DNA from 2 places in the Microbispora sp. H10830 genome. Region 2 is predicted to be linked to the other one. Evidence: riboswitches for the same ligand, from Rfam matches in the RefSeq annotation. Region 2 holds a riboswitch; the other holds the start of a gene.
The links. Region 2 has a riboswitch for glycine ahead of gcvP (aminomethyl-transferring glycine dehydrogenase). Riboswitches for the same ligand answer to the same signal wherever they lie in the genome.
Positions count from the first base shown of each region.

Region 1: linked by a shared signal. The riboswitch ahead of gcvT (glycine cleavage system aminomethyltransferase GcvT) and the one ahead of gcvP (aminomethyl-transferring glycine dehydrogenase) in region 2 are both predicted to bind glycine.

Region 1 is NZ_JABBWX010000010.1:244,476-247,825, forward strand. It holds gene HHX35_RS25440 (L-serine ammonia-lyase) at 1-43, opposite strand, end outside; gene gcvH (glycine cleavage system protein GcvH) at 68-460, opposite strand; gene gcvT (glycine cleavage system aminomethyltransferase GcvT) at 457-1,548, opposite strand; glycine riboswitch at 1,687-1,784, opposite strand; gene HHX35_RS25455 (AfsR/SARP family transcriptional regulator) at 1,880-2,752, opposite strand; gene HHX35_RS25460 (gamma-glutamyl-gamma-aminobutyrate hydrolase family protein) at 3,072-3,350, opposite strand, start outside.
Region 2 is NZ_JABBWX010000014.1:161,123-164,472, reverse strand. It holds gene gcvP (aminomethyl-transferring glycine dehydrogenase) at 1-1,573, opposite strand, end outside; glycine riboswitch at 1,756-1,847, opposite strand; gene HHX35_RS31475 (MerR family transcriptional regulator) at 1,913-2,530, opposite strand; gene HHX35_RS31470 (bifunctional nuclease family protein) at 2,686-3,156, opposite strand; gene HHX35_RS31465 (MerR family transcriptional regulator) at 3,233-3,350, opposite strand, start outside.

The DNA of each region.
Region 1 (3,350 bases), on a different contig from region 2:
GCCCGATCCCCACCTTGAACAGGTCGAAGACGCTGATCGCCATTGACCCTCGCCTCTCAGCCGGCTGTCAGGACTCGCCGGAGGTCAGCGCGGTGTACTCCGCGGCCGACAGCAGGTCCTCCGGCGCCTCCTCCACGCGCACGCGGAACAGCCAGCCCTCGCCGTACGGGTCGGAGTTGACCAGCGAGGGGTTGTCCACGACGGCGGAGTTGATCTCGACGACCTCGCCGCCGACCGGCGCGAAGATGTCGCTCACGGACTTGGTGGACTCCACCTCGCCGACCGCGTCGCCGGCCGCGACCGTCGAGCCGACCTCCGAGTGCACCTCCACGTAAACCACGTCGCCGAGTTGCTCGGCCGCGTACGCCGTGATGCCCACCGTCACGGTGAGGCCGTCCTCGATCCCGGCCACCCACTCGTGTTCCTTGGTGTAGCTCAGGTCGTCCGGAATGGTGCTCACTTGCTCCTCCTGTAGAAAGGCAGATCGACGACGTCGACCGGTTCTTGGCTGCCCCGGATGTCCACGGCCAGGCCACCCTTCTCCAGGGCGCCCTCGTCGACGTACGCCATGGCGATCGGGCGGCCGAGGGACTGCGACGGGGCGCCGCTGGTCACCTCGCCGACGACGGCGCCCTCGCGGGTGACCGGGTAGCCGTGGCGGGGCACGCGGCGGCCGCGCGCCACCAGCCCGACCAGGCGCCGCCTGGTGCCGTTCTCCGCCGCCCGTTCGAGGGCGGCCTTACCCACGAAGTCGCCGGGCTTGTCGAAGCGGACGACCCGGCCGAGTCCCGCGTCGAACGGCGTGATCGCCGCGCTCAGCTCGTTGCCGTACAGCGGCATGCCGGCTTCCAGGCGCAGCGTGTCGCGGGCCGACAGCCCGGCGGGGACGAGCCCGGCGTCCTTGCCCGCCTCGGCGAGGGCGTTCCACAGGGGCACGGCGTGCTCGTTCAGCACGAAAAGCTCGAAGCCGTCCTCGCCGGTGTATCCGGTGCGTGCGATCAGGGCGGGCGTGCCCGCGACGACGCCGGGGACGATGGCGTAGTACTTCAGATCGTCGAGGTCGGCGTCGGTCAGCGCGGTCAGGATCTCGGCGCTGCGCGGGCCCTGCACCGCGACCAGCGCGTACTCGTCCGACCGGTCGGTCACCCGCGCGTCGTGGCCCCGGACCCGGTCGGCGAGCTCACGGGCGACGAGGGCGTAGTTGGAGGCGTTGGCGACGACCATGTACTGGTCTTCGTCGAGGCGGTAGACGATGAGATCGTCGAGGATGCCGCCGGTCTCGTTCACGATCATCGTGTAGCGGGCGCGGCCGGGCGCGAGGACGCTGAGATGTCCCACGAGAGCGTGGTCGAGCGCCTCGCCCGCCTGCGCGCCGACGACGAAGATCTCCCCCATGTGGGACAGGTCGAACAGCCCCGCGGCCGTGCGCACCGCGTTGTGCTCGGCCGACTCACTGCCGTAGCGCAGGGGCATCTGCCAGCCCGCGAAGTCGGTCAGGGTCGCGCCGAGACTTTCGTGGACCTCGCGGAGCGGGGTGGTTCGGGACATGCGCACCTCGGAAGGACGGATGCTGCGTTTGACTATCGGGCATCCTCCCCCTCTGTCATCGGCGCCTGAGAGCTTCGTCCGATCTTTGCCGGACTTTCACCTTCGGCGAGGCCTTCCGGCCTTCTTTCCAGAGGTCACCTGGCCCGCACGGTCCTTTGCCTTGAGAGGTTCGCGGGGAGGGCTTGCTCCTTCAGGGGCCCTGACCGGATGCCAGGACGCTCTCCCGCACGGGATCACCGGTGTGCTGCAAGCCTAGTGGTTCGCCGCCATCCCCGTAACCGGCGGATCGTCCCGATTTCCTCGATCGAGATTCCGTCCTTGCGGGCTTTCGTTACGGTCTGTGATCGCACTCGCGTGCCAGCCGATGCCCCGCGCGGAGGCGCATCAGGGCGGACGGAAGGTCGTCGCCGGTGAGGATCCGCTGGTGGAGGGCCTGCGTGTCGGGGGACGGCTCGGTGCCGAGGCGGTCGACCAGGGTGCGGCGCAGTCGCTGGTAGGACGCCGAGGCGTCGTGGGTGCGGCCCGACCGGTGCAGCGCCAGCATGAGCTGCCGGTGCGGCCGTTCGCGCAGCGGGTGGCGCCGGGCCCACTGGGCAAGGCCGCCGACGATCTCGTGATGGTGCCCGAGCGCCAGCCGTACGTCGAAGAGGTCCTCGGTCACCGCGCGCCGGTCCTCGTCGAGCCGTTCGGCCCACGCGGAGAGCTCGTCCACATGCCTCATGGCGAGCAGGGCGTCGCCCCGCCACAGGCTCAGCGCGTTCTCGAACATCCTCGCCGCATTGTGGTAATCGCCATTTTCGCGAGCGATTCTGCCCTGTGCCGCGAAATGGTTGAATACTGCAGCATCCACGGATCCCGGCGGGACGGAAAGAAGGTAGCCGCCGTCCACGGTGTGCAGCGGAGAAAGGCCGGGGTCGCGTGGCGAGAGCCGCCGCCGCACCTGTGCGATGTAGGTGGTAAGATTCCGCGGCGCCGATTTAGTGGGACGGCCATTCCACAACAGATCGATGAGCCGGTCCCGGTGAACCGCGATATTCGGATTGAGCAGGAACAGTGCGAGGAGCTGCCGGTGCCTCGGGGCGAGCCCGGCGATGACATCCCCTGAGGGTTTCATGGCCAGGAACGGTCCGAGCACGGCGTATAACACGGTTCCCCTCGCACGAAAGCAGCGTGAACGCGCCGACGATGCGGCTTTGATCGCCATTTGACCATATCTCTCTCCGGCGGCTTGAGTCAAAAAATAGTCGTTTGTATGTCGGCCGCTCCGGAGTCCATAAACGCCGCTCTGTGGGTCGCAATGCCCGGCCCCGTGCGCGCCGATACGCCGATAACCTAAATGAAATCGGTTACAGATCAAGCTCTCGCCGACTGTCCATGCGGGCGGAGTGGGAGTGTGACGCCGATTACGCGGTGATCGGCGCGGGCCCGGGGAGGTGCGGCTTATGACGGACGAGGATTTCCGGGAGCCGGTCGGCACGCTCGGCGGGATGGCCGGCGAAGACGGCGCCGATCCCGCGGGACCCTCAGTGGCGGGCGGCGGCGACGAGGGCGTGGAACAGCGGGCCGTCCTCGTCGGCCTCCGGGTGCCACTGGACGGCCAGGGCGAACGCCGCGCCCGTGACCTCGACGGCCTCGATCGTGCCGTCGTCCGAGCGGGCGGTGACCTCCAGCCCGTCCGCCAGGCGGTCGATCGCCTGGTGGTGGTAGTGGGCGGGCGTCAGGTCCTCGCCGTCGTAGATCTTGGCCAACCCCGGCGACAGCCGTACGGGGAGGCGGCCGAACGTCCCGGGGGCGGGGGAGTG
Region 2 (3,350 bases):
CGAACTCCGGCCAGGTGACCGGCTCCATCTCTGTGGTCGCGTTGAGCTTCATCGTGCAGGAGCCCAGCGGGATCATCGAGCGGTCGAGCGCGATGTCCTTGTCCTGCAGCCGCCGCAGGTAGCGCAGCATCGCCGTCTCGGACCGGTGGGAGTGGAACACCGGGTGGGTGAGGAAGTCCGAGGTCCGCTGCAGGTCGGCCGGGAGCGCGTCGGAGGTCACCCGATCGAGGTCCTCGACCACGAGTTCGGGCGCGCCGAACGCCGCCCAGACCGCCCGCAGGTGGTCCGTGGTGGTCTTCTCGTCGCAGGCGACCCCGACGTGGTCGTCGTCGGCCAGGCGCAGGTTCACGCCCCGCTCCGCGGCGGCGGCCACGACCTGAGCGGCCCGCCCGGGCACCCGGGCGAGCACGGTGTCGAAGAACTCGTCGTGGACGACCTCCACGCCGCCCTCGCGCAGCCCCGCGGCCAGGACGGCCGCGTGGCGGTGCACCCGCTGGGCGATCCTCCTGAGGCCCTCCGGGCCGTGGTAAACGGCGTACATCGACGCCATGACGGCGAGCAGCACCTGCGCGGTGCAGATGTTGCTGGTGGCCTTCTCCCGCCGGATGTGCTGCTCGCGGGTCTGCAGGGCCAGCCGGTAGGCCGTGCGGCCGTCGGCGTCCACCGAGACGCCGACCAGGCGGCCCGGCATCTGCCGCTGCAGGCCCTCGCGGACGGCCATGTACGCGGCGTGGGGGCCGCCGTAGCCCAGCGGGACACCGAAGCGCTGGGAGGAGCCGACGGCGATGTCGGCGCCCTGCTCGCCCGGAGTCTCCAGCAGGGTCAGCGCCAGCAGGTCGGCCGCGGCCACCAGCAGCGCCCCCTGGGCGTGCGCCCGCTCGGCGACCGCGCGGAAGGATGCCACCCGGCCGCTCGCGCCCGGATACTGGACGAGGACTCCGAAGCACTCGGGCAGCTCGCCGGCGAGGTCGGACTCCACCAGCGTGATGCCGAGCGGCTCGGCGCGGGTCGCCAGCACGGCCTTGGTCTGCGGCAGCGCGTCGGCGTCCACCACGAACACGTCGGTCTTCACCTTGCTCGCCCGCCGGGCCAGCGTCATCGCCTCGGCCGCGGCCGTCGCCTCGTCGAGCAGGGACGCGCCGGCGACGTCGAGGCCGGTGAGGTCCGACACGACCGTCTGGAAGTTCAGCAGCGCCTCCAGCCGGCCCTGCGAGATCTCCGGCTGGTAGGGCGTGTACGCGGTGTACCAGCCGGGGTTCTCCATCACGTTGCGGAGAACGACACCCGGGGTGATCGTGTCGTGGTACCCGAGGCCGATCATCGGGGTCAGCACCCGGTTGCGGCCGGCGAGGGCGCGCAGCTCGGCCAGAGCCTCGGCCTCCCCCACCGCCTCGGGCAGGTTCAGCGGGCCGCGCGTGCGGATGGCCTCGGGCACGGCCACCGCGAGCAGGTCGGCCACCGACTCGTAGCCGACGGCCTCCAGCATCCGGGCGCGGCCGGCCTCGGAGGGGCCGATATGACGGGTGGCGAAGGGCGGAGCGGAAAGATCGCGAAGCGTGGACCGATCGGTCATGACAGGGGCCTCCTGGGCGGGTCGAGACCTGCGGCGACCGTCCGGCGCCCTGCGTGGCGCGGCCGGTCGTGAAGCGGTCTCCCCCTCTGTCATCGGACCTGAGAGCTTCACCGGGCCGTCGAGCCCGGCTTTCCCCTTCGGTGAGGCGCCGCCTGGCCGGCGGGCCTGCTTTTCAGAGTCGCCTCGTCCGTGCGGTACGGATGCCTGAGAGATTCCGGGGAGGTTTGCTCCTTCGGCGCCCCTGAAGGCCAGGGGTCTCTCCCGCACGAGGTCGTCGGCCGTGTCCCACTCTACCGGCTACCCGATATCAGGCATCACTCCCACCCCTGCGGAATGATCTCAGCCGGTCCTGCGGGCCTTTCTCCGGCGGGCCAGCTCGTCCGAGGGATGGTCCCCCTCCGCATCCGGAGCGGCCTCCGCGCGCTCGCCCGGAAGCTCGGCCAGCGATCCCTCGACCTCCCGCCACACCCGCCCGAGCGCGATGCCGAACACGCCCTGGCCACCCTGCAGCAGGTCGATCACCTCGTCGGCGCTCGTGCACTCGTAGACGCTCACGCCGTCGCTCATCAAAGTGATCTGGGCCAGGTCGTTGACGCCCCGGTCGCGCAAATGCCGTACGGCGGTGCGTATCTGCTGGAGGGAGACCCCCGTGTCCAGAAGACGTTTGACGACCTTCAGGACGAGGATGTCGCGGAAGCTGTACAGTCGCTGGGACCCGGATCCCTGGGCGGCCCTTATCGTCGGGAGCACCAGTTCGGTCCGGGCCCAGTAGTCGAGTTGCCGGTAGGTGATCCCGGCCGCCGCGCACGCCGTGGGCCCGCGGTATCCGATGCCCTGAGGCAGCGCCGTCGGCTGCTCGTCGAACAGCAGACCCTGTTCGCCGGCGCGCTCACGCGCCGCCTGCCGAACCGGGTCGTGCTGGCCGGCCGACTTACCCTCGCCGCTGCTGACCGCCACTGCGGACCTCCGGCTTTCTCTCATCCCACGGTCTGATCTGGGGGTTCGTGAATTACAACCGTGGTTTCCCTTGCACCGTAGGACCGGGGCCATCGTCAGTCAACGACCCCGTCCGGCGCGTCGTGAAGCGTAATCTCCCGAAATCGTCCGGCACGTCAGCCCGCCCGGCCGAAGTCTTCCGGTGTGATTTTGTCCAGGAACTCGCGGAACTTTTCCACTTCGTCTTCCTGGTCGTCGGGCATGCTCACGCCCGCCTCCTGGATCACGTCCTCACTCGCGTAGATCGTCGCGCCCGTACGCAACGCCAGCGCGATCGAGTCCGAAGGACGGGCGCTGACCTCCACGCCGTTGGAGAAGACCAGATCGGCGAAGAAGATTCCATCGCGGAGCGCGACGATGTTGACGGTGCGCAACCGCACCCCCAAGGCCTCAAGAACGTCACGGAACAAGTCGTGGGTCAGCGGCCGGGGCGGCGGCTCCTCCGCCTGCGCCAACGCGATAGCGGTCGCCTCGGTCATGCCTATCCAGATCGGCAGGTACCGATCACCGCTCGTCTCCTTCAGGAGAACGATCGGCTGGTTGGTGGGCATCTCAACGCGAACCCCCACGACCTCCATCTGCAACACGGGCGGCTCCGTCTCAAGCGTCGCGGCATATCACCAGGCATTCAACGTAACACCCACGGAGGTGCGGATGTGCCGGTCACCGCCCCAGAACGCCGCGAACACTCCCACGCAGTAACGCATTGTGAAGTTCCTGGAGAAGTCCGGAGATCTCCCGGGCGGTCTCGTCCGCCTCCGCGATCGCCCCCGGCGCCTTG